DNA from 3 places in the Streptomyces sp. NPDC001068 genome. Region 1 is predicted to be linked to each of the others. Evidence: riboswitches for the same ligand, from Rfam matches in the RefSeq annotation. Region 1 holds a riboswitch; each other region holds the start of a gene.
The links. Region 1 has a riboswitch for S-adenosylmethionine ahead of ACFY3I_RS00760 (amino acid ABC transporter permease). Riboswitches for the same ligand answer to the same signal wherever they lie in the genome.
Positions count from the first base shown of each region.

Region 2: another riboswitch for S-adenosylmethionine. It lies ahead of thrC (threonine synthase); the one in region 1 lies ahead of ACFY3I_RS00760 (amino acid ABC transporter permease).
Region 3: another riboswitch for S-adenosylmethionine. It lies ahead of ACFY3I_RS13130 (aminotransferase class V-fold PLP-dependent enzyme); the one in region 1 lies ahead of ACFY3I_RS00760 (amino acid ABC transporter permease).

Region 1 is NZ_JBIAYD010000001.1:167,299-177,431, forward strand. It holds gene ACFY3I_RS00750 (transporter substrate-binding domain-containing protein) at 1-559, opposite strand, end outside; gene ACFY3I_RS00755 (amino acid ABC transporter ATP-binding protein) at 691-1,479, opposite strand; gene ACFY3I_RS00760 (amino acid ABC transporter permease) at 1,476-2,456, opposite strand; SAM riboswitch class IV at 2,838-2,949, opposite strand; gene ACFY3I_RS00765 (glutathione S-transferase C-terminal domain-containing protein) at 3,027-3,899, opposite strand; gene ACFY3I_RS00770 (putative leader peptide) at 4,108-4,272, opposite strand; gene ACFY3I_RS00775 (hypothetical protein) at 4,433-4,690, shown strand; gene ACFY3I_RS00780 (hypothetical protein) at 4,833-5,642, shown strand; gene ACFY3I_RS00785 (MFS transporter) at 5,741-7,105, opposite strand; gene ACFY3I_RS00790 (NAD-dependent succinate-semialdehyde dehydrogenase) at 7,167-8,642, opposite strand; gene ACFY3I_RS00795 (IclR family transcriptional regulator) at 8,791-9,588, opposite strand; gene fae (formaldehyde-activating enzyme) at 9,795-10,133, shown strand, end outside.
Region 2 is NZ_JBIAYD010000012.1:278,771-288,903, reverse strand. It holds gene ACFY3I_RS32295 (ROK family protein) at 1-869, opposite strand, end outside; gene ACFY3I_RS32290 (extracellular solute-binding protein) at 1,011-2,264, shown strand; gene ACFY3I_RS32285 (DUF3263 domain-containing protein) at 2,282-2,515, shown strand; gene otsB (trehalose-phosphatase) at 2,635-3,483, shown strand; gene ACFY3I_RS32275 (trehalose-6-phosphate synthase) at 3,603-5,027, opposite strand; gene ACFY3I_RS32270 (glucosyl-3-phosphoglycerate synthase) at 5,133-6,077, opposite strand; SAM riboswitch class I at 6,235-6,397, shown strand; gene thrC (threonine synthase) at 6,416-7,720, shown strand; gene ACFY3I_RS32260 (MoaD/ThiS family protein) at 7,769-8,044, shown strand; gene ACFY3I_RS32255 (cold-shock protein) at 8,512-8,718, shown strand; gene groL (chaperonin GroEL) at 9,111-10,133, shown strand, end outside.
Region 3 is NZ_JBIAYD010000004.1:185,505-195,637, forward strand. It holds gene ACFY3I_RS13090 (cytochrome c oxidase subunit 4) at 1-122, shown strand, start outside; gene ACFY3I_RS13095 (Ig-like domain-containing protein) at 275-1,537, shown strand; gene ACFY3I_RS13100 (hypothetical protein) at 1,648-2,049, opposite strand; gene ACFY3I_RS13105 (heme-copper oxidase subunit III) at 2,228-2,848, shown strand; gene ACFY3I_RS13110 (cytochrome c) at 2,926-3,738, shown strand; gene ACFY3I_RS13115 (Rieske 2Fe-2S domain-containing protein) at 3,735-4,793, shown strand; gene ACFY3I_RS13120 (cytochrome bc complex cytochrome b subunit) at 4,790-6,427, shown strand; gene trpD (anthranilate phosphoribosyltransferase) at 6,561-7,625, shown strand; SAM riboswitch class IV at 7,778-7,894, shown strand; gene ACFY3I_RS13130 (aminotransferase class V-fold PLP-dependent enzyme) at 8,039-9,415, shown strand; gene ACFY3I_RS13135 (Lrp/AsnC ligand binding domain-containing protein) at 9,551-9,832, opposite strand; gene ACFY3I_RS13140 (rhomboid family intramembrane serine protease) at 9,829-10,133, opposite strand, start outside.

The DNA of each region.
Region 1 (10,133 bases):
CGCCGTCGAAGTTCCAGGTGCTCTTCCGCGGCACGGTGAAGGCGAGGTTGTCCTGCCGGTAGGAGGCGAACTCGTACTTCTTCTTGCGCTCCTCGGTGTCGGTGATGTTCGACAGCGCCACGTCGACCTTGCCGCTGTCGATTCCGACGAACATGTTCTCCCAGGTGAAGTTCCTGATCTCGGGTTCGAGGCCGAACACCGCGGCGACCAGACGGCCGAGGTCGGGTTCGGAACCGGTGAGCGTCCTCTGGTCGCCGCCGACGTAGGCCAGCGGCGGGAATCCGGCGGGCAGGGCGCCCTCGCCGATGACGAGCTTGCCGCTCTTCCTGAGCGAGGCGGGCAGTTCGGCGCTGATGGACTTCACCTCGGAGACCTTGACGGCGGTCCGGGTCGCGGCGCCGTTGGACACCTGGCCGATGACGACCTGGCCGCTCTCGGCGGCGGCGGTGACCGCGTCGCTGTCGCCCCCGCAGGCGGCGAGCCCGGTGGCGAGGGTGGCGACGGCGGTGGCCGCGGTGATGCCTCTGGTCAGACTGCGTCGGGAGGGGAGCGTGGGCATGGCTGTCCTTCGTGTTCGGGCGAGAGAGGGACTCGAGAGGGACTCGAGAGGGACTCGAGAGGGACTCGAGAGGGACGAGAGAGGAGGGAGGGAGGTGAAAGGGAGAGACGAGGTGTGGGCACTGATGCGGTTCAGAGGACCTTGCGCAGGAAGTCACGGGTGCGTTCGTGCCGCGGACGGTCCAGGACCTCGGACGGCGGCCCCTGTTCGACGATCCTTCCGCCGTCGATGAAGACGACCCGGTCGGCGATCTCGCGGGCGAAGCCGATCTCGTGGGTGACGATGACGAGCGTGGTCCCGCTGTCGGCGAGGTCCCTGATGACGGCGAGGACCTCGCCGACGAGTTCGGGGTCCAGGGCGGAGGTGGGCTCGTCGAAGAGGATGACGCCGGGGCGCAGCGCGAGGGCGCGGGCGATGGCGACCCGCTGCTGCTGGCCGCCGGACAGCTGCCGGGGGTAGGCGCCGACGCGTTCGCCGAGGCCGACGCGTTCGAGGAGTTCCTTGGCCAGGGCCTGGGCCTCGGGTTTCGTCAGCCTTCCGGTGGCGACCGGAGCGGCGGCCACGTTGTCCAGCACGGTCAGGTGCGGGAAGAGGTTGAAGTTCTGGAAGACGAAGCCGATCCGGCCGCGCTGGGCGAGGATGGCGCGCTCGCTCAGTTCCTTCAGGCGGTCGCCCTGCCGCCTCACCCCGATCAGCTCGCCGTTGACGCTGACGTGGCCGATCTCGGGCCTCTCCAGGTGGTTGACGACCCTGAGCAGGGTGGACTTGCCGGAGCCGGAGGGGCCGAGGATGACGGTGACCTCGCCGGGGCGGACGGTCAGGTCGACGCCGTCGAGGACCTGCTGGGTGCCGTACCACTTGTGGACGTTGTGGATCTCCAGTGCGGCGGGGGCCGTCTCCAGGGTGTCGGCGGCGCTCATACGGCGGCCTCCCGGCGGACGCGGGCACGCAGGTCGGCGAGCCCGGCCCGCAGTTTCCCCAGGGGCGTCGGCGGCAGGGAGCGGGTGGCGCCCCGGGCGTAGTGCCGCTCGACGTAGAACTGGACGACGGAGACGACGCTGGTGAGGATCAGGTACCAGACGGTCACCACCAGGAGCAGCGGCACGATGTCGCCGGGGTAGGTCGAACCCATGCTCTGCGCGGAGCCGAAGAGGTCGAGCAGCGACACGTAGAAGACCAGCGAGGTGCTCTTGACCAGGCCGATGAGCTGGTTGACGTAGTTCGGGACGATCGATCTCAGGGCCTGCGGGAACACGATCCTGCGGAACTGGTAGGACCTGGGCAGCCCGAGGGCGGCGGCCGCCTCGTGCTGGCCCTGGTCGACGGAGAGGATGCCGCCGCGGACCACTTCGGCCGCGTAGGCGGCCTCGTTGAGGCTGAGTCCGATCACCGCGACGGCCATGTCGGTGGCGAGCCTGGACTCGTCGAAGGAGAAGAACGCCGGTCCGAAGGGCACGCCGATGCTCAACCTCTGGTACAGGGCGGAGAAGTTGTAGAGGAAGAGCAGGACGACGATGAGCGGGATCGAGCGCAGCGCCCAGACGTAGGTCCAGCTGACCGCGCGCAGCACCGGGCTCCCGGAGAGCCGGGCCAGCGCGAGCAGGATGCCGCCGAGGAGGCCCAGCACCGCGCTGTAGGCCGTGACTTCGAGGGTGATCACCAGACCGTCGAGGATGGTCGGCCGCAGGAACCAGTAGCTCCAGCGGTCCCACTGGTAGAAGGGGTTGGTCACCAGCCCGTGGACGAACTGGGCGACCAGGACGAGGACGGCGGCGGTGAGGATCCACCGTCCGGGTCTGCGCAGCGGCAGAACACGCTGTGCGGTGCGTCGATCTGATGCTCTGTCTGTTCGGGAAGGCGCCTCGGGGGCGAGCGTGACGCCTGGGGGTTCACTCATGGCGGGCTCCGGCGGGATCGGTCACCTCCGGTCCTGCGGGCGGGCACCCGGCACCGTGCCGGGTTCGGGCACGGCGGGGTGCGCGGTGGCGCGCGGGACGCGGGGGCTGGGCGGACGGCATCACACCGGAGGGCCGGTGTCTTCGTCGGGAACGCTGAGGCGCGGGGCTGCGGGAACCGGGCGGAAGGCCGGTCAGACCCGACAGCGGGCCCGGCCCGGTGCGGTACACGCGCTACACAGGGCGCTGTTGACGCGGAGCAGATCGACGGCGCGGTCGGCGACGAGCGGGCTCGGATACGGCTGTACGCAGCCCCGCGCGCGGCGCGTGGCCGTGCCGGTCGCTGCGTACATGTCCGTCACCCGTCAGTCGGTGGCCCTGGGGCCTCGCGCTTACCGAACATCGTCATCCGGTCCGGTCGTCACCTGGGGCACCCCACCGCGGTGCGAGGGTTGCCGGTCAGCGAGCCAGGGCTTGACGCTGACGCTCTTGACCGTTCTGTGCGGCAAGTTAGGCAGTTGCCCGATCGGATGTCAACGCCTGTCCGACTGGCGAAACGCCTCGGGCCGCTCTCACCTGCGCGGAACTCCCGGGACGTCCGCCGCATGACGGGCCCAGTCCAGGATCTGGACGGCCGCGCCGGCGGCTTCGAGCCCTTGGCAACAGCCGTGGTGGCGGCGGGCGATGCCGTCGAGGTCGAGATGCGTGCCGAAGGCCGGGTGGGCGGCCAGGCGGCGGGCGTAGGCCCACAGCGCCGGGTGGTCCGCGACCGCGTGCACGGCGCCGGCGTCCAGGTGGCAGCGGTGCACGGTGTCGAGTTGCACGAGAGTGACCCACAACTCGACGTCCGCCGCGGTGAGTTCCCCGCCGACCAGGTACCGGGTCCCGGTCAGCCGGTGCTCCAGCCCGTCCAGGGTGGCGAGCAGCACCTCCAGCGCGCGCGGGTCGCCGCCCGGACGGCCGGCGTGCTGGGCCGCCCGCTCGACACCCTCGGCGCACAGCCGCTCGACCTCCTCGATCCCGGGCTCCGCGCCGCGCGGGTACAGCCGGACGGCTCCGTCGCCGAAGTGCCGGTCGAGGTCGCGCAGGATGTCCCCGCCGTGGGTGGAGACGATCCGGCCGGACCAGTCGTCGCTGAGCACCGGCGCGAGGGCCGGTCCCGAGTAGTGGTGGGCGCTCGCCTCGTACAGCCGGCGCAGCGCCGTGTGCCCGCCGTCGGGACAGTCGGGGACGGCGGGCAGGTGGGTGACCGGACAACAGCCGCCGAGTGCGAGGAGGCTGTGGCCGACGGCGATGCGGAGGCCGTCGGGGCAGGCGGTGGAGAGGTGGAGCCGGTAGCGGCCGGGCACGGCGTAGTGCCCGCTGCGCGCGTCCCGGCCGATGCGCCCGCGGAATGCGGGGCCGGTGGGGGCGGACGGGAGGGCGGCGAGCGGAGTGATGGACATGCGTCTCCCCGGGGTACGGGCGCGCGGACGTCCGCGCGGCGGAGGCGATCGTGGGCGGGTGTCCGGGTGGGCGGGGGCTCGGCGGGCGGGCGCCCGCCCACCCGGGCGGTGCGGCCGGCGACGCTGCCGACGGGCGGTGCTCGGCGGGCGGCGGGGGCGGGCGGCGGGCAGTGCTCGGCAGGGTGCGGACGGTGGGCGGGTCGGTCGGTTACGGCCGGCCGACGCGCCCGGCCGCGGGGGCCCGGCCGGTGCGGCCGATGGCGCTGCACACGCGCTGCAGGTCGATGTGCAGCCGGGAGGTGAGCAGCGGGAGTGGGCAGGGCGTACGGCTCTCTCGGCGCTGTCTGCCGGTGGCCGTGCGCAGCGGACCCATCGTTCCCTACCTTTTCACTAGGATTCCCGTCTGGAGTGTCGATCCGCCGCCGTGTGCCGTCAAGGGGGCGTCCACGCCCGGGACACCCGGACCCGGCTTGCCGCCGGACGGCAGGGGTTGTCCGCTGGAGACGCAGGCCGAGTGACAGGAGCCGGATGCGATGAGCGAGCCCCCGGGTCCCGGGCCCGTACCCGGCGCCGTGCCCGAGACCTTCGCGTTCGCCTGCGGGCGGTGCGGCGAGGCCTGGGAGGCGACCTTCCAGGCGGTGTTCTTCACCGACCCGATCGCCGATCCGGACCTGCGGAGCACCCAGGAGTACGTCGACGAGGCGGGCCGGGCCGTGTGGACGCCGCTCACCGACGCGGTGTGCCCGCGCTGCGGCAGCCGACGCGTGCGGATCACGGCGGCCGGGTCGTGAGGCTCACCCGGATGGCACGCGCGGGTGGTCGGCGGCCGCGCCGGGTGGTGGCGTGGAGGGACGTACCGCCGTCGTCCGTGGTGTGGCGCAGCATCGCTGCCCCCGCGGTGCGACGTACCGCGTTCCCGAGGAGGCAGTCGCGATGATCCGTCCGTTCCGACCCGTGCGTGTTCTCGCCGCGGCCCTGGCGGCGGGGATACTGCTCGCCACGGCGGCCTGTACGGAGGAGAGCGGCGGCGCGGGAGCCGTGTCCGTCTCGCCGGCCGGCGAGCGCGCTTCCGCGTCGCCCTCGGCCACCCCGGCCCTGACCGGGGCGGGCGCGCAGGCCGCGCTCATCACACCCGCCGACATCGAGGACAACTGGCAACTGGCCGCCGACGCGGCGACCTGGCGGAACACCATGCTGGTCGGCAAGGTCGACGTGGCCGGGTTCCTCACCGCCAAGACCGACGCCGCCGACTGCCAGCGGCTTCTGGACGGCCTCTACTCCGACAGCCTCCTGGGCCGCGCGTCCGGCGCCTCCGGGCTGCGCGGGTTCAGCTCGGAGGACGCCCGACTGCTGTACCAGGTCGGCGACTACGGCTCGGCGAACCTGGACGCCACGCTGGCCTGGCTGAAGTCCCTGCCGGTCAAGTGCGACCAGTTCACGGCCACCGGCAAGGACGGCGGCAGGCGGACCGTGCAGGTCGTCGCGGCGAAGGTGCCCGACTCGGGTGACGCGCGTGCGGCCCTGACGGTGACCGTCCAGGGCGACTCGGGCGGCCGGTCGGCCACCTGGACCACCGACGTGGCGGTGCTGCGCGTCGGCGCCTCCGGCGCCGCGGTCACCAACGGCGGTCTGTCCGGCGTCGACCACGACAGCACCGCGCTGGCCGTCCGCAGCGGCGCCCAGCGCCTGAAGGACGTCCTGTCCGGCAAGACCCCGGCGCCGACGCCGAGCGGGGTCGACTAGCCGAACCCGGCCGTGTCCGACCGGAGCCGGCGTGGCGTACACCGGCCGTGAGGCCCCGCAGGGTTCTCCTACGGGGCCTCCCCCTGTCAGGGGACTCGTCAGCCCTCGATCGGACCGCGTGCGGTGCGGGCCGCCTTCGCCAGGTCCAGATCCGTGGTCTCCGGGGCGAGGAACTGGGAGACCAGACCGCCGATCGCGAGTACGCCCGCGCCGACGAGCAGCACGAACTCCACGCCGAAGCGGTCGAGGCCCATCGGCAGCAGGAAGGTGCCGACGGCCGCGCCGACCCTGCTCATCGCGGTGGCGAAGCCGACGCCGGTGGCACGCAGCGAGGTCGGGAACACCTCCAGCGGGTAGACCGCGGTGAGCGCGCTGGAGGCCGCGTTGAGGAAGATGAAGAAGAGGAAGCCGGCCACGATGACGGGCGTCGAGTGCGGCCACACCGCGACCAGAGCCAGGCAGACCGCGGTGATCCAGAACGGCGGGATCAGCAGCCTGCGGCGGCCGATGCGGTCCACGACCAGACAGCCCGCGGTGACACCGGCGACCGCGGTGAACGAGTAGACCAGCAGCGCCGCCACCGCGTTGTCGCCCATGTGCAGGGCGTCGAAGACCTGCGTCCAGAACGTGCCGATGGCGAAGTACGGCAGGACCAGCGCCGCCCAGAAGACGCTGGCGAACACCGTGCTGCGCAGGTGCTCCCTGCTGAACAGCGCCCAGAAGCCGGCCTGCCCGCTCGTGTTCCGCTCGTCGAGTTCGGCGTCGACGTCGATCTCGATGCCGTACCGCTCGATGAGCGCCTCGGCCTCCTCCCGGCGGCCCCTGCTCAGCAGCCAGCGCGCCGATTCGGGGATGCCGCCGCGCAGCGACACGCAGATCACCGCGAGGACGGCGCTGCTGGCCAGCGACCAGCGCCAGCCGCCGTCGACGTCCGCGAACACGGCGCCGACGACGGTGGCCAGCGCGTAGCCGACGTACCAGCTGATCTCCAGGCTGGCCAGGAGCCGGCCCCGGCCCTGTTTCGGGGCGTACTCGGAGAGCAGCGGGGCGCCGATGGCGTACTCGCCGCCGATCGCCACGCCCATCAGCAGCCGGATCAGGAAGAGCTGGAGCCCGTCGGTGACGAAGAACTGGAGTACCGACCCGACCAGGAAGACCACCATGTCGGCGAGGAACACCGGGCGGCGTCCGAACCGGTCGGCCAGCCGGCCGAAGAGGGGGCCGCCGACGAAGATGCCGATCAGCGGGGAGGCTCCGACCAGGCCCTCCATGAAGGTGGACAGGTGGAGGTCGGCGGTCAGGGCGGTCATGGCCATGCCGATGCCGCCGATGATGTAGCCGTCGATGCCCTCGCCTATCTGGGTGGCGAGCTTCAACTTGGTGTGCAGTCGGCGGCGTTCACGCGAGTGGTCGGCGGCTTGCGGGGTGCCGGGCGGTTGCTGGGTCGCAGGCGTCATTGCCATGTGCGGTCCTCGGGGTGAGCGGGTGAGCGGGCGGGGACGGAACGGGCAGCGGTCGTAGGGGTCACAGGGGCCAGTCGAGGGCGATGTACTGCGTCTCCAGGAAGGCCTCGATGCCCTCCCGGCCGCCCTCGCGGCCGAGTCCGGACTGCTTGACGCCGCCGAAGGGCGCGGCCGGGTCGGACAGCAGACCGCGGTTGACGCCGACCATGCCGGCCTCCAGGCGCTCGGCCAGGCGCAGCGCCCGGCCGACGTCACGGGAGTAGACGTAGGAGGCCAAGCCGTGGACGGTGGCGTTGGCGCGGGTCAGCATCTCGTCCTCGTCGGTGAAGGTGGTGACCGGCGCGACGGGACCGAAGATCTCCTCGTGCAGCAGGCGGGCGTCGTCGGGGACGTCGACGAGGACGGTCGCGGGATGGAAGTGGCCCGGTCCGTCCGGGACTTCACCCTGTGCCGCGATGCGGGCACCGCGGGAGAGGGCGTCGGCGACCAGGGCGCGGATCCTGTCCACGGCGGCCGCGTTGATCATCGGGCCCAGGGTGACCCCCTCGGCCAGGCCGGGCCCGGTGCGCACGGCGGCCATGGCGGCGCCGAACTTCTCGGTGAACTCGGCGGCGACGTCGGCGTGGACGTAGAACCGGTTGGCGGCGATGCAGACTTCGCCGCCGCCGCGCATCTTGGCGTCCATCGCGCCGAGCACCGCGGCGTCCACGTCGGCGTCCGCGCAGACCACGAAGGGGGCGTTGCCGCCCAGTTCCATGGTCACGTTGACGACGTTCGCGGCGGCCTGCGCGAGGAGCAGCCGGCCGGTGGCGGTGGATCCGGTGAAGGAGAACTTGCGGACCCGTTCGTCGCCGAGCCAGACCGACACCACCTCGGGCGCCCGGTCGGTCGGCAGGACGTTCAACAGGCCTGCGGGCAGGCCCGCTTCGGTCAGCAGAGCGGCGATCGCGAGGGCGGTGAGCGGGGTCTCCGGCGCGGGCTTGAGCAGCACCGGGCAGCCGGCCGCGAGCGCCGGGGCGATCTTCCGGGTGGCCATGGCGGCCGGGAAGTTCCAGGGGGTCACGAAGGCGGTGACGCCGACCGGCTGCCGGCGCACGACGTGCCGGTAGCCGCCCGCCGGGGCGTCCGAGAAGGCGGAGCCGACGCGGACCGCCTCCTCGGCGAACCACCGGAAGAACTCGGCGGCGTAGCCGACTTCGGCCACCGCGTCCCGGTAGGCCTTGCCGTTCTCCAGCACGATGAGCCGGGCGAGGGTGTCGGTGTGGTCGCGCATCAGCGTGAAGGCGTTGTGCAGGATCTCCGAGCGGCGCCGGGGCGGGGTGGCCCGCCAGCCGGCCGCGGCCGCCTGTGCCGCCTCGGTCGCCGCACGGGCGTCCGCGGCTCCGGCCGCGGACACCTCCCTGATCAACTCGCCGGTGGCCGGGTCGTACACGGGGTAGGTCCGTCCGTCGGCGGCCGGGATCGGGCGGCCGACGAGGAAGACATCGCCGTCCGCGAGCGGGGCCTTGGCCAGGAGGTCGATGCCGGCGAGGTTCATGAGCTGCTCTTTTCTCCGTTCCGGACGAGGCTCGTCCGATGCGCGGTGAATGTACGAGCGCGTCATGGGGCCGACAAGGCACCTCCGGCGGATCGCAATGGGGGTTGCTCTGAGGGCAACTCGTCGATCTTGGCCGGGAGTACGGCGGTCAGGTGAGCCGGGCCCGTTGCAGCGGGGTGCGGCGGGGCTCCCAGCCCAGCAGCGAGGACACCCGTGCCGCGGCCCGTGCCGTGGTGCGCCCCGCCGCGTCGAGCCGGTCGCCGAGGCGCGACTTGGGGGCGGAGATGTTGATGGCGGCGACGACCCGGCCCCGGAAGTCCCTGACCGGCGCCGACACCCCGACCAGCCCCTCCTCGAACTCCTCGCTGACGCGCGCGTAGCCCTGCCGCCGGGCGTCCTGGATCAGCGACCACAGGTCCTGGACCGGCATCTGGCCGCTGGTGCCGAAGCGGACGTAGAGCTCGTCGGGGGTCGCGTCGGCGAGCAGCACCCGGCCCGCGGACAGCCGCCAGGCGGGCACCCCGCGCCCCTCCCAGTCGTGCACGCGGAAGGAGTGCCCGGAGACGGAGAGCAGGGTGAGGACGTCGCGGTCGCTCAGCACGCAGAGGTGGCTGGTCTCCTCCAGATCCGCCGACAGGGCGTGCATCACCGGCTCCGCCACCCGCACCAGGCGGCTCTCGGAGGTACGGGCGACCAGCGAGAACAGCCGCCAGCCGAGCCGGTACTCCAGGGTGTCGGGGTCGCGTTCGACGATGCCCTCGGCGGCCAGCGCCTTCAGGGCCCGGGAGATCTGGGTCTTCTCCCGGCCGACCAGACGGGCGAGGCGGACGACGCCGAGGCCGCCGGCGTTCTGCGCCTCGTCGGAGGCGAGGGCCTCCAGGAGGTCGATGTCACGGCGCAGGCCGTGGCCGCGGGAGGTGGCGGAGGAGTCGGTCACGAGGGCCATCGTATGCGCGCGTACGGCGGGTGGAGCCCCTGGTCAGAGCGGAAGTTGTCAGGAGAGCAACCGGCATTTCGATTCCCCTGGCCGCCTTGCGAGGGGGTGGTGACGGACCTAGATTCGCGGCATCGGGCCCCATGAACTGCGCCGAATACGAGGTTCGTCCAGCCGCGCCCGCCACACTCACGCTTCCCAGGTCCAGGAGAGATCCGATGCCCACGCCGGTTTCCCCCGCCAGCCCGCCCGGCTTCGCCCCCACCGCGCTCGTCGGCGAGTCCTTCGTCGGCGACGGTGCCAACGCCGCGCACACGAACATCGTGATCGGACGCAAGGGCGGACCGGTCGAGACCGCGTGGGCGACGGCGCTGGCCACCCCGAGCGCCGGGCACGTCCCGTTCCTGACGGTGGTCCGGCCGTCGGTGCCGGTGAAGCCGCTCACCCTGTTCGTGACCAAGGCGGCCGCGGCGGGCGACCTGCACGAGCGCGCCACCTGGGGTTCCGCGCAGGCCGGGCTCGCCCAGGGCGTCGCGGACGCCGTCGGGGAGGGACTG
Region 2 (10,133 bases), on a different contig from region 1:
GCGGTGTCTCCCAGGGCGGCCGGGACGATCGTCGGCGGCTTCTGGAAGGTGACCCGGCTCCGTACGGCCTCCCGCAGCGGCTCGAACAGTACGTCTCCCGCCTCCGCCAGACCGCCACCGATGATCAGGACACGCGGGTCCAGCAGGGTGAGGGCGGTGACCAGGCCGTCGGCCAGGGCGTCCACCGCCTCCTCCCACACCCGGACGGCGTTCGGGTCACCGGACGCGACGGACCTGGCGCAGTGCGCCGCGTCCGCGTCCGGGTCGCCGGTGGCCTTCGCCCACGCCTCGCTCACCGCGGCCGCCGACGCGTACCGCTCCAGGCAGCCGTACTGCCCGCACGGGCAGGGGACACCCTGTGGCCGGACCACGATGTGGCCGATCTCGCCCGCGAAGCCGTGCGCGCCCGGCTCCACCCGGCCGTCCAGGCCGAAGCCGCCCGCGATGCCGGTGCCGAGCGCGACGAAGAAGAAGCGGTCGGCGCCCTTGCCCGCGCCGAGCCTGCCCTCCGCCAGGCCGCCGGTGCGCACGTCGTGGCCCAGGGCGACCGGGATGCCGAGTCGGTCGGCGAGCAGGGCGCGCAGGGGTACGTCGCGCCAGCCGAGGTTGGCGGAGAAGACGGCGACGCCGTTCGGCTCGTCGACTATGCCGGGCACGGCGAGGCCGACCGCGGCCGCGCCCTCGCCGAAGTGCCGCTCGCCGTGGGCGTACAGGTCGGCGGCGAAACCGACGATGGCGTCCACGACGGCCTCGGGGCCGCGGTCGCGGCCGGTCGCCCGGCGGTCCTGGTGGAGCAGCCCGCCGTCCAGGCCGACCAGCGCCGCCTTCATTCCGGTGCCGCCCACGTCCAGGGCGATGACATGTCTCACGGGAACAGTGTGGCCCTCCGACCCGCAAGAGGTCTAGTCCACTTACGTGGTGTAGACCTTATGGGTCCACATGTTGAACAGCGAGACAGTTAGACAGGGGCAGTACGAGTGCGGCGGCGTAAGGCAGGAATGATCGCGGTGATGTCCGCAACGGGCATGACGGCGGTCCTTGGTGGCTGTGGGACGACCGGATCCTCGGACGTCACCCTCAGACTCGTCGCAGCCGACTACGGGGACTCCGCCGCCAACAGTTCCCAGAAGTACTGGGACGGACTGGCCAGGGCGTACGAGGCCCAGCACGCCGACGTGAAGGTCGACGTCACCGTCTACTCGTGGAACGACGTCGACCGCAAGGTCAAGGACATGGTCGCCGCCGGCAAGGCGCCCGACCTCGCGCAGATCGGCTCGTACGCCGACTACGCGGCCGCCGGCAAGCTGTACGAGGCCGGGGACCTGCTCTCCATCCCCGTCCAGGCCGACTTCCCCTCCCAGCTCGCCGAGGCGGGCCAGTGGAACCACGCGCAGTACGGCATACCGTTCGCAGGCTCCACGCGCGTCCTCTTCTACAACAAGACCCTGTTCTCCAAGGCCGGCATCACCACCCCGCCCACCACCTGGGACGAACTCGCGGCCGACGCGAAGGCGCTCGACTCGGACGGCGTGAAGTACCCGTACGCGCTGCCGCTCGGCGCCGAGGAGGCCCAGGCGGAGACCATGCAGTGGCTGCTCAGCGGCGGCGGCGGTTACACCGACGACATCGGCACGTACACGATCGACTCCCCGCAGAACGTCGACACCCTCACCTGGCTCAAGGACGAGCTGGTCGACAAGGGCCTGACCGGGCCGACCGCCCCCGGCAGGCTGAACCGCGCGGCGGCGTTCGCCGCGTTCGCCGACGGCCAGGTCGGCATGCTCAACGGCCACCCCACGCTCATCAAGCAGGCCGAGAAGAAGGGCGTGAAGTTCGGCGCCGTCCCCATGCCGGCCCGGGCGGGGCAGGCCACGACCACCCCCTCCATGGGCGTCACCGACTGGATGGCGGCGTTCAGGCAGAACGGCCACGCGGACCAGATCGGCGACTTCCTCGACTACGTCTACAGCGAGAAGAACGTCCTCGACTTCTCCCGCGAGTACGGCCTGCTGCCGGTCACCACGTCGGCGTCCCAGACGATGACCGACTCCCCGAAGCCCCAGGACAAGCAGCTGCTCCCCTTCCTCGAACAGCTGCCGACCTCCGTGCTGTACCCGGCCGGCAAGACCTCCTGGGCCGAGGTCAGCGCCGACGTCAAGAAGCAGATAGGCACGGCGGTCACGTCCACGGGCGACCCCAGCGGTGTCCTCACCCGGCTCCAGGCCGAGGCCGCGGCGGCGGACAGCCGTACGAAGTCGGGCTGAGCGTTACCGTTCTCGGCATGGACCGGCAAGAACTGGGCGCACGCGAGCAGGCGATCCTCGCCCTGGAACGCCGGGGCTTTCCGAGCCCCGGCGCGAAGGAGCGGGCGATCCGCGAGGAACTGGACCTGGCGCCGGTGCGCTACTACCAGCTCCTCAACGCCCTCCTCGACGACCAGCGGGCACTGGCCCACGACCCGGTGACCGTCAATCGGCTGCGACGGGTGCGGGATGCGCGGCGGTCGGAGCGGTGAGGGGGGTGCGCCAGGGGGTACGTGCGGGTCGGTGGGGGCTTGTCGCGCGGTTCCTCCCCCAGCCTTCGGCCGGGGGTGCCCCCAGCGCCCCTTAGGGGCGCTCGGATACTGTCGGCTGTATGGGCACCCACCTCCCGGAACCCCTTCCGACGCCTCGCACCGCCGCCGGTCGCGACGGTCTCGCCGCACTCCTGTCGCAGCCGCGCTCCGCGCTCGTCGGGCTCGACTTCGACGGGACGCTCGCGCCGATCGTCGCCGACCCGGAGCAGGCGCGGGCCCACCCCGACGCCGTACCGGCCCTGGCCGCCCTCGCGCCCAAGGTCGCGGCCGTCGCCGTGATCACCGGCCGCCCCACCGAGATCGCCGTCCGCAACGGCGGCTTCGCCGACGTGCCCGGCCTGGAACACCTCGTCGTCCTCGGCCACTACGGCGCCGAACGCTGGGACGCGGCCACCGGCGAACTCACCGCCCCGCCCGCGCACCCCGGCATCGCCGCCGTCCGCGCCGAACTCCCCGCCGTCGTCGACGCGGCGGGGGCACGGGGCACCTGGACCGAGGACAAGGGCCACGCCGTGGCCGTCCACACCCGCCGGGCCGACGACCCGCAGGCCGCCTTCGAGTCCCTCCGCGCCCCGCTGACCGACCTGGCCACCCGCCACGCCCTGATCGTCGAACCGGGCCGCCTGGTCCTGGAACTCCGTCCCCCGGGCATGGACAAGGGCGTGGCGCTGCGGGAGTTCGCCCGGGAGATCGGCGCGGGCGCGATCCTCTACGCGGGCGACGACCTGGGCGACATCCCGGCCTTCGCGGCCGTGGAGAAACTCCGCGAGGAAGGCGTCCCGGGCCTGCTGGTGTGCAGCGGCAGCGAGGAGGTCACGGAACTCGCCGACCGAGCCGACCTTGTGGTCGACGGCCCGGAAGAAGTCGTACGGCTACTGAAAAACCTGGCCGAGCAGAGCGCTCCGTAGGGAACGCACCCCGTACGGAACGCGCCCCGTAAGGGGCGCTGGGGGCACCCCCGGCCGAAGGCTGGGGGACGAACTGCGCGACAAGCCCCCACCCACCCGCACCCGACCACGCACCGGCGCTACCCCCCCAACGCCCTCAACTGCTCGAGAAACCAAGCCGCAGGCGGCAACGCGGTAGCCCCCGCGGCCAACCGCTCGCACCGCTCCGCCCGCTCCTCCACCCCCATGGTCAAAGCCTCCTGCAGGGCACCGGCCGTCCCTCCGATGTCGTAGGGGTTCACCACCACCGCGTCCTCGCCCAGCTCCTCGTACGCCCCCGCCTCCCGCGAGAGCACCAGCACGCACCCCTCGTCCGAGACCACCGGGATCTCCTTGGCGACCAGGTTCATGCCGTCCCGGATCGGGTTGACCAGCGCCACGTCGGCCAGCCGGTACGCCGCCAGCGACCTCGCGAAGTCGTCCTTCACATGCAGCACCACCGGCGTCCAACCAGCCGTCCCGTACGCCGAGTTGATCTCGTCGGCGACCCGCTGCACCTCGGCCGTGTAGTCCCGGTACACGGCGAGGTCCTGCCGCGACGGGTAGGCGAACGCGACATGCACCACCCGCTCCCGCCACTCGGGGTGGTCGTCGAGCAGCTGCCGGTACGCCAGCAGTCCCCGCACGATGTTCTTCGACAGCTCGGTTCGGTCCACCCGGACGATCGTCCGGCGGCCCTCCCCGATCTCCTCGCGCAGCGCCCGCATCCGCTCGTCCACGTCCGGCTCGTGCGACCGTTTCCGCAGGAACTCCGCGTCGGCCCCCAGCCCGTGCACCCCGATCCGGGTCTCCCCGGACGCCGGGATCCCCGGGCCCAGCACCGCGTGACAGCAGGCCACGAACGCGTCCGCCCAGCGCCGGGTCAGGAACGCCGCGTGATCCGCGCCGAGGATCCCGCTGAGCAGCTCGGCCGCGATGTCGTCGGGGAGCAGCCGGAAGTAGTCCGGCGGCGCCCACGGGGTGTGGGAGAAATGGCCGATCCGCAGATCCGGCCGCAGCCGGCGCAGCATCCGCGGGGCCAGCGCCAGGTGGTAGTCCTGGATGACGACCACCGCGCCCTGGCCCGCCTCCTGGGCCAGCGCCTCGGCGAACGCCTGGTTGTAGGCCTGGTAGGAGGCCCACTGCCGCCGGAACTCCGCGTCGAAGACCGGCTCCAGCGGGGTCTGGTACAGCATGTGGTGGACGAACCAGAGCACCGAGTTCGCGATGCCGTTGTACGCGTCCGAGAACACGTCCTGGGCGATGTCGAGCATCCGGACCTGCTGGCCGCCGGTGTCGCCGGCGGGCAGCCGGCCGCCCTCGGCGCGCCGGACGGCCTCCCGGTCCCCGTCGCTCAGCGCCGCGCACACCCACACCGCGTTCGCGTCCGGCCCGATCGCCGACAGACCGGAGACCAGCCCGCCGCCGCCACGCCGGGCGTGCAGCGCTCCGTCGTCGCGGACGTCGTACGAGACCGGGCCGCGATTGGACGCGACCAGCACCTCGGCACCGTCGGTGGAAGCCATGGGGGAAGCCATACGCCTCAACCTAGCCCGGCCCGGAAACGCTCAAACGTACGGCCGCGCCCGACGCGCCGCCGTATACGGCCGTACGACGAAGTCACGCCACGCTCAGGCCACCCGGCGCTCGGCGTACTCGGTGATCTCCACCATCGGCGGCCGTTCCTCGGTGTCCACGGAGTAGGTGCGCGGTTCGAAGCCGTCCTCACCCCGTTCGAACTGGGTCAGGGCGGGCCGGATCAGGTGGCCGCGGGCCAGCCGCAGCTGGGCGGTGCGGTAGATCGCGGCGGACATCCGGCCGAGGGCCTGGCCGTCCTGGTGGCGGTGCTTGCGGACGCCCACGTCGACCTGGGCGAGAGCGTCCAGGCCGACCAGGTGCAGGGCGTCGACCAGCATGCCGAGCTCCACGCCGTAGCCGACCGGGAAGGGGAGCTGTTCGAGGAGGGAGCGGCGGGCCGCGTACTCGCCGCCGAGCGGCTGGACGAACCCGGCCAGCTGCGGCCAGTGCATGTTCAGCAGCGGACGGGCCATCAGCTCGGTGACCCGGCCGCCCTGACCGGCCGAACCGGCGAGCGGGCGGTCGTACATCGCCTTGACCAGGTCCACGCCCGGGTCGGTCAGCAGCGGGCCGACGATTCCGGTGACGAAGTCGGAGGAGAACTCCCGCAGGTCGGCGTCGACGAAGCAGACGATGTCCCCGGTGGTGACGAGGAGGGAGCGCCAGAGCACCTCGCCCTTGCCGGGCACGGCGGGGATGCGCGGCAGGATCGTGTCGCGGTGCACGACCCGGGCGCCGGCCGCCGCGGCCACGGTCGCCGTCCGGTCGGTGGAACCGGAGTCGACGACCACGATCTCGTCGACGAGCGGTGTCTGCCGCATCAGGTCGTGGCGGATGATCGCGACGATGTCGCCGACGGTCTCCTCCTCGTTGAGGGCGGGCAGCACGACGGAGACGGACTGACCGGTGCGCTGCTTGGCGGCGAGTATCCGGTGCAGCGGGCGGTCGTTCACGGACCAGGAGCGGGTGGCCAGCCAGCGCTCGACTTCTTCCAGCACAGTCAGCGGCTCCTCACTGTCACGATCACACTGCGAGGTGTGATCCATCTCGCGGTTCGGACGACTCTCTCAACTGTCCTGGCCTTCGGTTACAGTCTTGAACAACGCCGATGACCATCGCATGTCCTGGGGTCACCCGGCGTTGACAACTACATACCGCTCATCCAGAGGGGCAGAGGGATACGGCCCGATGAAGCCCCGGCAACCCTCCAGTCGGTTACTCGTGGATCGCCGAACACTGTCGATCACTCGCGAGGCTCCCGGCTAGGGAAGGTGCCAAATCCGTCTCACGGCGAGATGCGTCGTGAGGAAGATGAGGAGAAAGGGCCTCGCCTCTCATGGCTGCGCAGACTGTTGCACCCACCACCGACTCCACCGCCGCTTCCGGTTCCGCCTCCGTCGACCTCGGTCCCGCCGAGGCCCTGAGCTGCCGCGAGTGCGGCCACCGCGTGCCGCTCGGCCCGGTCTTCGCCTGCGAGGAGTGTTTCGGCCCGCTGGAGATCGCCTACGACTTCTCGGCCTACGACACCGAGGAACTGCGGAAGCGGATCGAGGCGGGACCCGCGAACATCTGGCGCTACGCGCCGCTGCTGCCCGTCCCCGCGGACGTGGCGACCAAGCCGAACATCAACCCGGGCTGGACCAAGCTCGTCCAGGCCGACAACCTGGCGAAGGAACTGGGCGTCACCGGCGGCCTGTACGTCAAGGACGACTCCGGCAACCCGACGCACTCCTTCAAGGACCGGGTCGTCGCCCAGGCGGTCGAGGCCGCCCGCGCCTTCGGCTACACCACGCTCTCCTGCTCCTCCACCGGCAACCTGGCCGGCGCGGTCGGTGCCGCCGCCGCCCGGGCCGGCTTCCGCTCCTGCGTGTTCATCCCGCACGACCTTGAGCAGGGCAAGATCGTCATGGCCGCGATCTACGGCGGGGAACTCGTCGGCATCGAGGGCAACTACGACGACGTGAACCGTTTCTGCTCCGAGCTGATCGGTGACTCGGCGGGCGAGGGCTGGGGCTTCGTCAACGTCAACCTGCGGCCGTACTACGCGGAGGGGTCCAAGACCCTGGCGTACGAGATCTGCGAGCAGCTCGGCTGGCGGATCCCGGACCAGCTCGTCATCCCGATCGCCTCCGGCTCCCAGCTCACGAAGATCGACAAGGGGCTCCAGGAGCTGATCAGGCTCGGGCTGGTCGAGGACAGGCCGTACAAGATCTTCGGTGCCCAGGCCGAGGGGTGCTCGCCGGTGTCGGTGGCCTACAAGGCGGGCCACGACGTGGTGCGGCCGCAGAAGCCGAACACCATCGCCAAGTCCCTGGCCATCGGCAACCCGGCCGACGGTCCCTACGTCCTGGACATCGCGCGCCGCACCGGCGGTGCGGTGGAGGACGTCACCGACGAGCAGGTCGTCGACGCGATCAAGCTCCTCGCACGGACCGAGGGGATCTTCGCGGAGACCGCCGGCGGGGTGACCGTCGGCGTGACCAGGAAGCTCATCGAGAACGGGCAGATCGATCCGGCGAAGTCGACCGTCGTACTCAACACGGGTGATGGTCTGAAGACGCTGGACGCCGTGGCGGGGACCGGGCTCACGGCGACCATTCGCCCGAATCTCGAGTCCTTCCGTGAAGCCGGGCTCGCCTGAGTCGGCCGTGAACAACCAAAGGCGTCGCCCCCAACCGGAGGTTCAAACGTGAGCGTCACCGTCCGCATCCCCACCATCCTGCGCACCTACACCGGTGGCCGGGCCGAGGTCAGCGCCGAAGGCGGGACTCTCGGTGAGGTCATCTCCGACCTGGAGAAGAACCACACCGGCATCGCCGGCCGTGTTCTCGACGACGACGGCAAACTGCGCCGCTTCGTGAACGTGTACGTCAATGACGACGACGTGCGCTTCGAGCAGGGTCTGGAGACGGCCACCCCGCACGGGGCCGGCGTCTCGATCATCCCGGCCGTGGCCGGCGGCTGACCTGCCGTCCCGCTGACAGGCTGATCGGATGACCGAACATTACCTTCGGTAACGCCGATCACCGACTGTTCATCTGATTGCCCCCTCCGTGAGAGAAGCGGAGGGGGCAATTCTGTGTGGTTGAGCGCGGTACAGTTGGGGAACACGGTCCCGATCTCCGGGGCGGGAGCCCTGTATTCGTCACCGCCGGCCTGCCAAGAAGTAGCCAAAGTGTGCGGGTCGTATGCGGCTTTTGCGGCTTTTATGGGGCCCGACTTGCCCTGAATTCAGCCGAATTCTTACTACATTCCGGACCCTTCCCGTCCAGAATTCTCGTCCGATTGACCTGTTGCAGACGGCAGTTGGACAGATACATTCAGCCGCGGTCGACGCGTTCCGGCGCACGCCCCCAACCATTGGGGGGTGAGGTCTGACCCGGATCCGCGAAGTGTGGATCTGTGCAAGGGCCAGTAATAGGGGAGTTAGGCATGGCTCAGGGCACCGTCAAGTGGTTCAACGCGGAGAAGGGGTACGGCTTCATCGCGGTCGACGGTGGTGCGGATGTTTTCGTCCACTACAGCGCGATTCAGATGGACGGCTACCGCACCCTGGAGGAAGGCCAGCGGGTCGATTTCGAGATCTCGCAGGGCCAGAAGGGGCCGCAGGCGGACATGGTCCGGCTCGCGACCAGCTGAAGCACGCGCCGACTGACAGCGTCGTTCTTCTCTCTCTGTTCAGAGGGCTCGTATCCCATGGGGAGTCATGGGTTACGAGCCCTTTGGCATGCCCGGGACGAAACGGCGCGCCGGGCGCCGCGGGTGCGGCCCGGCACGGGGTGCCGTGGGGCCGCCGCGCCGGGCGCCGACGGGCGTGGGCGCGCCCCAGTCTCCGGGAGGCGCTTGCACTCGGCATGGGCGAGTGCTAATCATTGGCGTTAGCACTCTGAAGGTGAGAGTGACAAAAATGGACCGGGTCGGTGAGGCCCGCAGGCCGGGTGGGGCAAGGAACCCACGGGTCGGCGAGCCGTCCGTCGCGGGCGCGGGCGCGGTCCGAAGACTCACCCCCAGTCCTGGAGGGACCACTTCACATGGCCAAGATCATCGCGTTCGACGAGGAGGCGCGGCGCGGCCTTGAGCGCGGTATGAACCAGCTCGCCGACGCCGTCAAGGTCACCCTCGGCCCCAAGGGCCGCAACGTCGTCCTTGAGAAGAAGTGGGGCGCCCCCACGATCACCAACGATGGTGTCTCCATCGCCAAGGAGATCGAGCTGGAGGACCCGTACGAGAAGATCGGCGCCGAGCTGGTCAAGGAAGTCGCCAAGAAGACGGACGACGTCGCCGGTGACGGTACGACCACCGCGACCGTTCTCGCCCAGGCCCTGGTCAAGGAAGGCCTGCGCAACGTCGCCGCCGGCGCCAACCCGATGGCCCTGAAGCGCGGTATCGAGAAGGCCGTCGAGGCCGTCTCCGGTGCCCTCCTGGAGCAGGCGAAGGACGTCGAGACCAAGGAGCAGATCGCCTCCACGGCCTCCATCTCCGCCGCCGACACCCAGATCGGCGAGCTCATCGCCGAGGCCATGGACAAGGTCGGCAAGGAAGGCGTCATCACCGTCGAGGAGTCCCAGACCTTCGGTCTGGAGCTGGAGCTCACCGAGGGTATGCGCTTCGACAAGGGCTACATCTCGGCGTACTTCGCCACCGACATGGAGCGTATGGAGGCGTCCCTCGACGACCCGTACATCCTGATCGCCAACTCGAAGATCGGCTCCGTCAAGGACCTGCTCCCGCTGCTGGAGAAGGTCATGCAGTCGGGCAAGCCGCTGCTGATCATCGCCGAGGACGTCGAGGGCGAGGCCCTGTCGACCCTGGTCGTCAACAAGATCCGCGGCACCTTCAAGTCCGTCGCGGTCAAGGCCCCGGGCTTCGGCGACCGCCGCAAGGCGATGCTGAACGACATCGCCATCCTCACCGGCGGCGAGGTCATCTCCGAGGAGGTCGGTCTCAAGCTCGAGAACACGACCCTCGACCTGCTGGGCCGCGCCCGCAAGGTGGTCATCACCAAGGACGAGACCACCATCGTCGACGGTGCCGGCTCCACCGAGCAGGTCCAG
Region 3 (10,133 bases), on a different contig from region 1:
CGCTGGCCTTCCTCGGTGTGGCCGTCGGCTGGTGGCTGCTGTACTTCTCGGCGCCCATCATCATGATCGGCCTCTTCGGCTGGGTGTTCGAGTACTACCGCGGTGAGAACCGCACCCAGTAGGCGCACCCGAGACGCACCGGGAGCCCGGACCCTCCGCCAGGGGGGTCCGGGCTCCCGGCGTTCCGGGTGCGGTTCCCGCCATCGGCCCACCGGCGTCCCCCGTCCGGGTCATCTGACATGCCGGTCCGGAAAACCTCTCATACCGTGACCATATGAGTCACACTCCGTGCGCCCGTACCGTCGTCAGCTGCGCTCTGCTGGTGACCGCCCTCGGCGCGGGCGTCACAGCCTGCGGATCCGGCGGCAGCCCGCTGTCGGAGAAGCCCCGCGACGCGGCGGACCAGATCTCCTTCAACACCCCCACCGGCGCCGGGAAGCGGGCCGACCCCGACAAGCCGCTGGAGGTCGTCGCCAAGAGCGACGAGGACCGCATCACGGACGTCACGGCCCAGGACGCCACCGGTCGCGTCGTGGCGGGCGAACTCGACGCCGACGGACGCCGCTGGCACAGCACCTCCCCGCTGGCCGCGGACGCCCACTACACGGTCCAGGTGAGCACCGAGGACGAGGACGGCGCGCCCGGCCGCAAGACCCTCACCTTCGACACCAGCAAGCCCACCACCCAGCAGCGGCTGAAGGTGACCTTCGGCCCCAAGGCGGGGGAGTACGGGGTGGGACAGCCCGTCACCGCCCAACTCGACCAGGGCATCAAGGACAAGGCCCAGCGCGCCGTCGTGGAGCGCGGGCTGCGGGTCGACTCCGTCCCCGCCGTCGAGGGGGCCTGGTACTGGGTGAGCGACAAGGAACTCCACTACCGGCCCAAGGACTACTGGCCCGCCCACGCCACTCTCCAGGTGCACAGCAACCTGGACGGCGTCCGGATCAACGACCGCCTGTGGGGAGGCGCGGCCGCGCCCCTGAAACTCACCACCGGCGACAAGCTCCTGGCCGTCACGGACGCCGCCGCCCACCAGATGACGGTGTACCGGAACGACAAGGAGATCAACCAGATCCCCATCACCACCGGCAAGCCGGGCTTCGAGACCCGCAACGGGGTCAAGGTCGTACTGGAGAAGCAGTACTTCGTACGCATGCGCGGCACGACGGTCGGCATCGCCGAGGGAACCTCGGACTCGTACGACCTCCCGGTGTACTACGCCACCCGGGTGACGTGGTCGGGCGAGTACGTGCACGCGGCGCCCTGGTCGGTGGGCTCCCAGGGGTCCGCCAACGTCAGCCACGGCTGCACCGGCATGAGCACCTCGAACGCCGAGTGGTTCTACGACACCTTCCACCCGGGTGACCTGGTGAAGGTCGTCAACTCCAACGGCGAGGAGATGGAGCACTTCGGCAACGGCTTCGGCGACTGGAACCTCGACTGGAAGGCCTGGCGGGGCGGCAGCGCCGTAGGGGGCACCACCGCGGACACCCTGAACCCCCAGAACGCGGCCCGTCTGCAGCCGACGTCAGTGTGACGCGCCCCGAAGGGGCGCGGGGCGGTAGTCGGTATGCGGCTACCGCCGCGTGGGCGCGACCGGCCACGTACGACCGGTACCCGCGCACAGGACCCGCGCCCCGCTCCCCCCTAGGCGCTCTGCAGCCTCCGCTGCCGCAGCAGGGCGGCCAGGGACGCCGCGAACTCCACCGGCTCCACCGGAAGTGTCACCGCAGCGTCCGCACGGCTCCAGGTGGCCAGCCACGCGTCCTGCGGCCGCCCGATCAGCAGAAGCACCGGCGGGCAGTTGAAGATCTCGTCCTTGATCTGCCGGCACACCCCCATGCCCCCGAGCGGCACGGCCTCGCCGTCCAGCACGCACACGTCGATGCCGCCCTTGTCCAGTTCGGTGACGACGGCCTGGGGCGTCGCGCACTCCACGAACTCGACGAGGGGCACATCGGGGGCTGGCCGCCGGCCGGCGGCCAGCCGGACCTGCTCGCGGGTGTTGGAATCGTCGCTGTAGACCAGCACCGTGGCGGTCGGCTGCATTGTTCCTCCGAGACGTCAGCGTCGTACGGACAGGACCGATGGGCCGGATGCTACTCCCCCGGACACCTCGTCAACACCTGTGGGAACACCGCTTCGATGGGCCATCCGGGCAGTACACACGGTGCGGACACCCCGAACGGCACCCCCCGGAGTGAGCGCGAGATAAGCGACCGACATAATGTCGGTCGTGGCGACAGCAACGACAGTAGAAACCGGGCACGCGCACCCGTCGGTCAATCGGCCGAACCTCACCAGCGTCGGAACCATCATCTGGCTGAGTTCCGAGCTGATGTTCTTCGCGGCCCTCTTCGCGATGTACTTCACCCTGCGATCGGTGACCGGTCCGGATCACTGGAAGGAGATGGCGAGCCATCTCAACATTCCGTTCTCCGCGACGAACACCACGATCCTGGTGCTCTCCTCGCTGACCTGCCAGCTCGGCGTGTTCGCCGCCGAGCGCGGGGACGTGAAGAAGCTCCGGGGCTGGTTCATCATCACGTTCGTGATGGGCGCGATCTTCATCGGCGGTCAGATCTACGAGTACACGAACCTGGTGAAGGAGGACGGCATCTCGCTCTCCTCCGACCCGTACGGCTCGGTGTTCTACCTGACCACCGGCTTCCACGGCATGCACGTGACGGGTGGCCTCATCGCCTTCCTGTTCGTCCTCGGCCGCACCTACGCGGCGAAGCGCTTCACGCACGAGCAGGCGACCGCGGCCATCGTCGTGTCCTACTACTGGCACTTCGTCGATGTCGTCTGGATCGGCCTCTTCGCCACGATCTATCTGATCAAGTAGCCGGGCCGGCTCCACGCGCTGCAGAAGCGCACAACCCAGAAGCATCGACGCAGAAGATCCTGACACCGGGGTAATCCGTGAAAAAGCTCTCCGCACGACGACGCCATCCGCTGGCGGCGGTCGTCGTCCTACTCTTTGCGCTGGCGGCCACTGGGGGGCTGTACGCCACGCTCGCGCCCGCGGGCCGGGCGCAGGCCGACGAGACCTCCCAGTCCCTGACCATTGAGGAGGGCAAGAAGCTCTACTCGGTCGGCTGTGCCAGCTGTCACGGCACCGGCGGTCAGGGCTCGTCCGACGGTCCCAGCCTGGTCGGCGTGGGCGCCGCGGCCGTGGACTTCCAGGTCGGCACCGGCCGTATGCCGGCCGCCACCTCGCAGGGCCCGCAGGTCGTCGCGAAGAGGAACATCTACAGCCAGACCCAGATCGACCAGCTCGCGACGTACATCGCCTCGCTGGGCGCCGGTCCCGAGGTACCCACCAAGGAGCAGTACGGTCCGGGCGGTGCCGACATCGCCGCGGGCGGTGAGCTCTTCCGCACCAACTGCGCGCAGTGCCACAACTTCGTGGGTGCGGGTGGCGCGCTGACCAAGGGCAAGTTCGCGCCGAGCCTGGAGGGCGTGGACCCGAAGCACATCTACGAGGCCATGCAGACGGGCCCGCAGAACATGCCGTCCTTCCCCGACACGACGCTGTCCGAGAAGAACAAGAAGGACATCATCGCGTACCTCGACGCGGTCAACAGCTCCAAGACGACGAACCCCGGCGGTCTCGACCTGGGCGGCCTCGGGCCGGTCAGTGAGGGTCTGTTCGCCTGGATCTTCGGCCTCGGCGCCCTGATCGCCGTCGCCGTCTGGGTCGCCGCTCGGACCGCAAAGGCCAAGAAGTCATGAGTAGCCAAGAGATTCCAGAAGAGAACCTGCCCGCTGAGCAGGGCCACGCGCACGGCGCCGTGAGCGTCGCGGACGAGAAGGACCCGTTCGGGGATCCGGGTCTGCCGCCTCACGAGCACCGGATCCAGGACATCGACGAGCGGGCCGCCCGGCGGTCCGAGCGCGTCGTCGCGATGCTGTTCACGGTGTCGATGCTGGCCACCGCCGGTTTCATCGCCTCCTACGTGACCATCCCGAAGGAAAAGTCGATCTTCGTCTTTCCGATCGGTCACATCAGCGCGCTGAACTTCGCGCTGGGCCTGACCCTCGGGGTGGCGCTGTTCTGCATCGGCGCGGGCGCGGTCCACTGGGCCCGCACCCTGATGTCCGACGTGGAGGTCGCCGACGAGCGGCACCCGATCGAGGCCAGCCCCGAGGTCCGTGCCAAGGTCCACGCGGACTTCAAGCAGGGCGCCAAGGAGTCGGCGCTCGGCCGGCGCAAGCTGATCCGCAACACCATGTTCGGCGCGCTGACCCTGGTCCCGCTCTCCGGCGTCGTGCTGCTGCGCGACCTCGGCCCGCTGCCCGGCACCTCCCTGCGCCACACGGCGTGGTCGAAGGGCAAGCTGCTGGTCAACATGAACACCAACGAGCCGCTGCGTCCCTCCGACGTCGCCGTCGGCTCGCTGACCTTCGCCAAGCCCGAGGGCGTCGAGGAGTCCCAGGAGGACTTCCAGAACGTGATGGCGAAGGCGGCCCTGATGATCATCCGGCTGCAGCCGGACAACATCAAGGACAAGCGCGAGCTGGAGTGGTCCCACGAGGGCATCGTGGCCTACTCGAAGATCTGCACCCACGTGGGCTGCCCGATCTCGCTGTACGAGCAGCAGACCCACCACGTGCTCTGCCCGTGCCACCAGTCCACCTTCGACCTCTCCGACGGTGCCCGAGTGATCTTCGGCCCGGCCGGTCACGCCCTGCCGCAGCTGCGCATCGGTGTGAGCGAGGAGGGCTACCTCCAGGCGCTCGGCGACTTCGAGGAGCCCGTCGGTCCTGCATTCTGGGAGCGCGGATGAGCACTACGACGAACGACGAGACCCGCTCGCGCGGGAAGGCACCGGCCGGCGAGCGTGTCGCCGACTGGGCCGACGGACGGCTCGGGATCTACTCCCTCGCGAAGTCCAACATGCGCAAGATCTTCCCCGACCACTGGTCGTTCATGTTGGGCGAAGTGTGCTTGTACAGCTTCATCATCATCATCCTGACGGGTGTCTATCTGACACTGTTCTTCCACCCGTCGATGAACGAGGTGACGTACCACGGCAGCTATGTCCCGCTCCAGGGACAGCTGATGTCGGAGGCGTTCAACTCGACCCTGCACATCTCCTTCGACGTGCGCGGTGGTCTGCTCATCCGGCAGATCCACCACTGGGCCGCGCTGATCTTCCTCGCCGGCATGTTCGTGCACATGATGCGCGTGTTCTTCACGGGCGCGTTCCGCAAGCCGCGTGAGATCAACTGGCTGTTCGGCTTCCTGCTGTTCGTCCTCGGCATGTTCACCGGTTTCACCGGTTACTCGCTGCCGGACGACCTGCTCTCCGGCACCGGTGTCCGCTTCACCGAGGGCGCCATCCTGTCGATGCCGATCGTCGGCACGTACATCTCGTACTTCCTCTTCGGCGGCGAGTTCCCCGGCCACGACTTCGTGGCGCGGTTCTACTCGATCCACATCCTGCTGCTGCCGGGCATCATGCTCGGCCTGATGGTGGGCCACCTGATCCTGGTCTTCTACCACAAGCACACGCAGTTCGCGGGTCCCGGAAAGTCCGAGAAGAACGTCGTCGGCATGCCGCTGCTGCCGGTCTACATGGCCAAGGCCGGAGGCTTCTTCTTCCTGGTCTTCGGTGTCATCGCGGCCATCGCGGCGACCACCCAGATCAACCCGGTGTGGGCGATCGGCCCCTACCGTCCGGACCAGGTGTCCACCGGCGCCCAGCCCGACTGGTACATGGGCTTCGCCGAGGGTCTGATCCGCTACATGCCGGGCTGGGAGATCAACTTCTGGGGCCACACCCTGGTCCTGGGCGTCTTCATCCCGCTGATCCTGTTCGGTCTGGTCCTCGCGGCCATCGCGGTCTACCCGTTCATCGAGTCCTGGGTCACCGGCGACAAGAGCGAGCACCACATCCTGGACCGGCCGCGCAACGCCCCGACCCGTACCGGGTTCGGTGTCGCCTGGGTGACCGTGTACATGATCGGCCTGGTCGGTGGTGGCAACGACCTCATCGCCACCCACTTCCACCTGTCGATCAACGACGTCACCTGGTTCGTCCGGATCTTCTTCTTCGCCGGACCGGTCATCGCGTTCATCGTCACCAAGCGGATCTGCCTCGGCCTGCAGCGCCGGGACCGCGAGAAGGTGCTGCACGGTCGCGAGACCGGCATCATCAAGCGGCTGCCGCACGGTGAGTTCATCGAGGTGCACGAGCCGCTCAGCCAGGAGCAGCTGCACACCCTCACGGCCCACCACCAGTACGAGCCGGCCCAGGTCGGCGCGGGGGTCGACGAGAACGGTGTCGAGCGCAAGATCAAGGGGTCCGAGAAGCTCCGCGCCAAGCTGAGCGGTGCCTACTACGGCGAGGACAACCAGATCCCGAAGCCCACCGTCGAGGAGTACAAGGAGATCACGAGCGGCCACGGCCACCACTGATCCACCGCGTCGCCACACGACGGCGAAGGGCCCCCGTCCGGGACACGGACGGGGGCCCTTCGCCGTCCCCGGAGCTGGATAGGCTAGGCCCCGAGGAATCCCTTTCCCCCGTACGACGATCAGGAGCGGCCCCATGAGCGCTGTGACCCCCGCTGGAGGCGACACCGCGGCGGGCCGTTCCTGGCCCGGGGTGCTGAACGCGCTGCTGTACGGCCAGGACCAGAGCGCCGACGCCACCGCCTGGGCCATGGACCAGATCATGCGCGGCCAGGCGACCGACGCCCAGATCGCCGGCTTCGTCGTCGCCCTGCGGGCGAAGGGCGAGACGGTCGACGAGATCAACGGCCTGGTCCGCACGATGTACGCGCACGCCAACGTCATCGAGGTGCCGGGCCGCACGGTCGACATCGTCGGTACCGGCGGCGACGGCGCCAAGACGGTGAACATCTCCACGATGTCGGCGCTGGTGGTGGCCGGCACCGGGGCGAAGGTGGTCAAGCACGGCAACCGGGCCGCGTCCTCCGCGTCCGGCGCCTCGGACGTGCTGGAGAAGCTCGGCGTCAACCTCGACCTGACCCCGCGCCGGGTCGCCGAGGTAGCCGAGGAGGCCGGCATCACCTTCTGCTTCGCGGTCAAGTTCCACCCGGCGCTGCGCCATGCCGGTGCGGCCCGCGGCCAGCTCGGCATCCGCACGGTGTTCAACATCCTCGGCCCGCTGACCAACCCCGCACAGGTGCGGGCCCAGGCGGTCGGCGTCGCGGATCCCCGCATGGCGCCGGTCGTCGCGGGCGTCTTCGCCGAGCGCGGCAACTCCTCGCTGGTCTTCCGCGGCGACGACGGCCTCGACGAACTGACGACCACCGCGACGTCCCGGGTCTGGATCGTCCGGGACGGCACGGTCACGGAGACGACCTTCGACCCCCGTGACGTCGGTATCGACCTGGTTCCCGTGGAGGCGCTCCGCGGCGGCGACCCCTCGTACAACGCGGAGGTCGCCCGCAGGCTCCTGGACGGCGAGCGGGGTCCGGTGCGGGACGCGGTCGTCCTCAACTCGGCGGCGGCGCTGGTGGCCCTCGACCCGGGCACCGGGACGCTGGCCGAGCAGATCCGGGCCGGCATGGACCGGGCGGCGGAGTCGATCGACTCGGGCGCGGCCAAGCGGGTGCTGGAGCGCTGGGCGGCGGCGACCAACCGGTAGGGGGCCGCGCGGGAGCAACCCCCTCCACCGCTACGGCGTTCAGCCCGGCACGGCCTTCTCGGCGGTGCCGGGCTGTTCGTCTGCCCCGGTCGCGTCCCGTCATCCGGACAGGAGTTGCGGGGCTGCGATCACTTCCCCTACGTTTCTTCGCAGGTCATGAGTGACAGTCATGAGGCCCCGGCCGACTGTCCGGCAACCCTCCGTCCGTGGCGGGGTGCCCCGGGTGAAGACCAGGCCGCAGGCAGCGAGGTCTGCGGCAAGCGCGGATCCCTCACGCTCATCCCGATGAGCACGGTCCAGGGATCCTGGTCACCGAGGGAGTCTCCCGTGAGCAACCGAATGCGCTAGGGCGTCGAGCCCCCCTTCCGCGCACCCCTTTTCACCTTTCTCCTTCCTCTCACGGGAGTTCCGCCATGTCCGTCTCCACCGTTGCCTCCGCCCCTTCGGTTTGTGCCCCGCTGCCCGTTCTGGGGCGAGATGTCACCGTGCCGCTCGTCACCGGCGGCGAGGTCACCTACGCCGCCCTCGACTACGCGGCCAGCGCCCCCGCGCTCCAGCGGGTCTGGGACGACGTGGCGGCGTACGCGCCCTACTACGGCAGCGTCCACCGCGGCGCCGGCTACCTCTCCCAGCTCTCCACGGACCTCTTCGAGAACGCCCGCCGTACCGTCGCCGAGTTCCTCGACTGCCGCCCCGACGACCAACTGGTCTTCACCCGCTCGACGACCGACTCCCTGAACCTCCTGGCCCGCGCGCTCCCCGCCGACTGCCAGGTCTTCGTCTTCGAGACCGAGCACCACGCGAGCCTGCTGCCCTGGCAGGGCGCGCGGGTCAGCTACCTCGACGCCCCGCGCACCCCGCACCAGGCCGTCGAGACCCTGGAGAAGGCCCTCGCCGCCCGTACGGAGTCCGCCGAAGGGGGCCACGGCCCGGCCCTGGTCTGCGTCACCGGCGCCTCCAACGTCACCGGCGAACTGTGGCCGGTGCGCGAGCTGGCCGCCGCCGCGCACGCGCACGGCGCCCGGATCGTCCTGGACGCGGCCCAACTGGCCCCGCACCACCCGGTCAGCGTCCGCGACCTGGACGTCGACTGGATCGCCTTCTCCGGCCACAAGCTGTACGCCCCCTTCGGCTCCGGTGTCCTGGCCGGCCGCGCCGACTGGCTGCGGGCGGCCGAGCCGTACCTCGCGGGCGGCGGCGCCAGCCGCAAGGTCACCCGGCGCGAGGACGGGGGAGTGGCCGTGGAGTGGCACGAGAGCGCCGCGCGCCACGAGGCGGGCTCCCCGAACGTCATCGGCGCCTACTCGATCGCCGCGGCCTGCAGGGCGCTGACCGAGGCGGGCTTCGACACGCTGGTCGCCCGCGAGCGGCACCTGATCGAGAAGGTGCGGGCGGGCCTCGCCGGGGTCCCCGAGGTCCGGGTGCTTTCCCTCTTCGGCGACGACGCCCCGCGGGTGGGCGTGCTCTCCTTCGTCGTGGAGGGCTGGAACAGCTCGCACTTCGCGGCGGCCCTGTCCGCGGAGTACGGCATCGGCGTCCGCGACGGCCTCTTCTGCGCCCACCCGCTGGTGCGGACCCTGCTGGGCACCGACCCCGAGACCCAGGGCGAGTGCGGGGCGCCGGAGACGGCACCGGGCGAGAAGTCCCTGAACGCGATCAGGGTGAGCTTCGGGGCGGGAACGCCGGACGAGCACGTGGAGCGGTTCGTGACGGCGGTACGGGAGCTGGTGGCCGACGGCGCCAAGTGGACGTACCGCACGGAGGACGGCCGCTGCGTCCCGGCGGTGTGATCAGCGCCCCGTCAGGGGCGCGGGGAACTGCGTGCTCAGCCACGATGCACCCGCGGTGGACCACCCTGCGGGCCGGTGGGGGCTCGTCGCGCAGTTCCCCGCGCCCCTTGGGGGCGCTGCGGTCGGCGGCGTTTACTAGCTGTCCAGGCCGATCGCGAACGCCGCCTCCAGGTCGTGCTGGGAGTACGTGCGGAACGCGACGTGCGTGTCCGTGCCCTCCACGCCCGGGATCTTGCTGATCCGGCCCGGGATCACCTCGGCCAGGTCCTCGTGGTCGCGTACCCGGACCATGGCGATGAGGTCGTACGTCCCGGTGACGGAGAAGACCTCGCTGACGCTGTCCAGCGCGGCGATCTGTTCCGCGATCTCGGGGATCCGGTCCACGCTGGTCTTGATGAGGACGATCGCGGTGATCACGGCTGGTTCTCTCCCTCGGGTGCCGGGGCCGGTGCGGCCTTCACTTTAGTCCCACGGCGGTACCGCACCCACGCGTAGCCGATGCCGAGGCCGAAGCCGACCAGGTGGGCGAGGTAGGCCACGCCGGGGCCGGCGGGCGCCTGGTTCAGGGCGAACCACTGCAGGGCCACCCAGAACGGGAGCACCACCCAGGCCGGGAAGCGGAGCGGCAGGAAGAACAGGAACGGCAGGAGACTGGTCACGCGGGCGTTGGGGAACAGGTACAGGAACGCTCCGAGGACCGCCGAGATCGCCCCGGAGG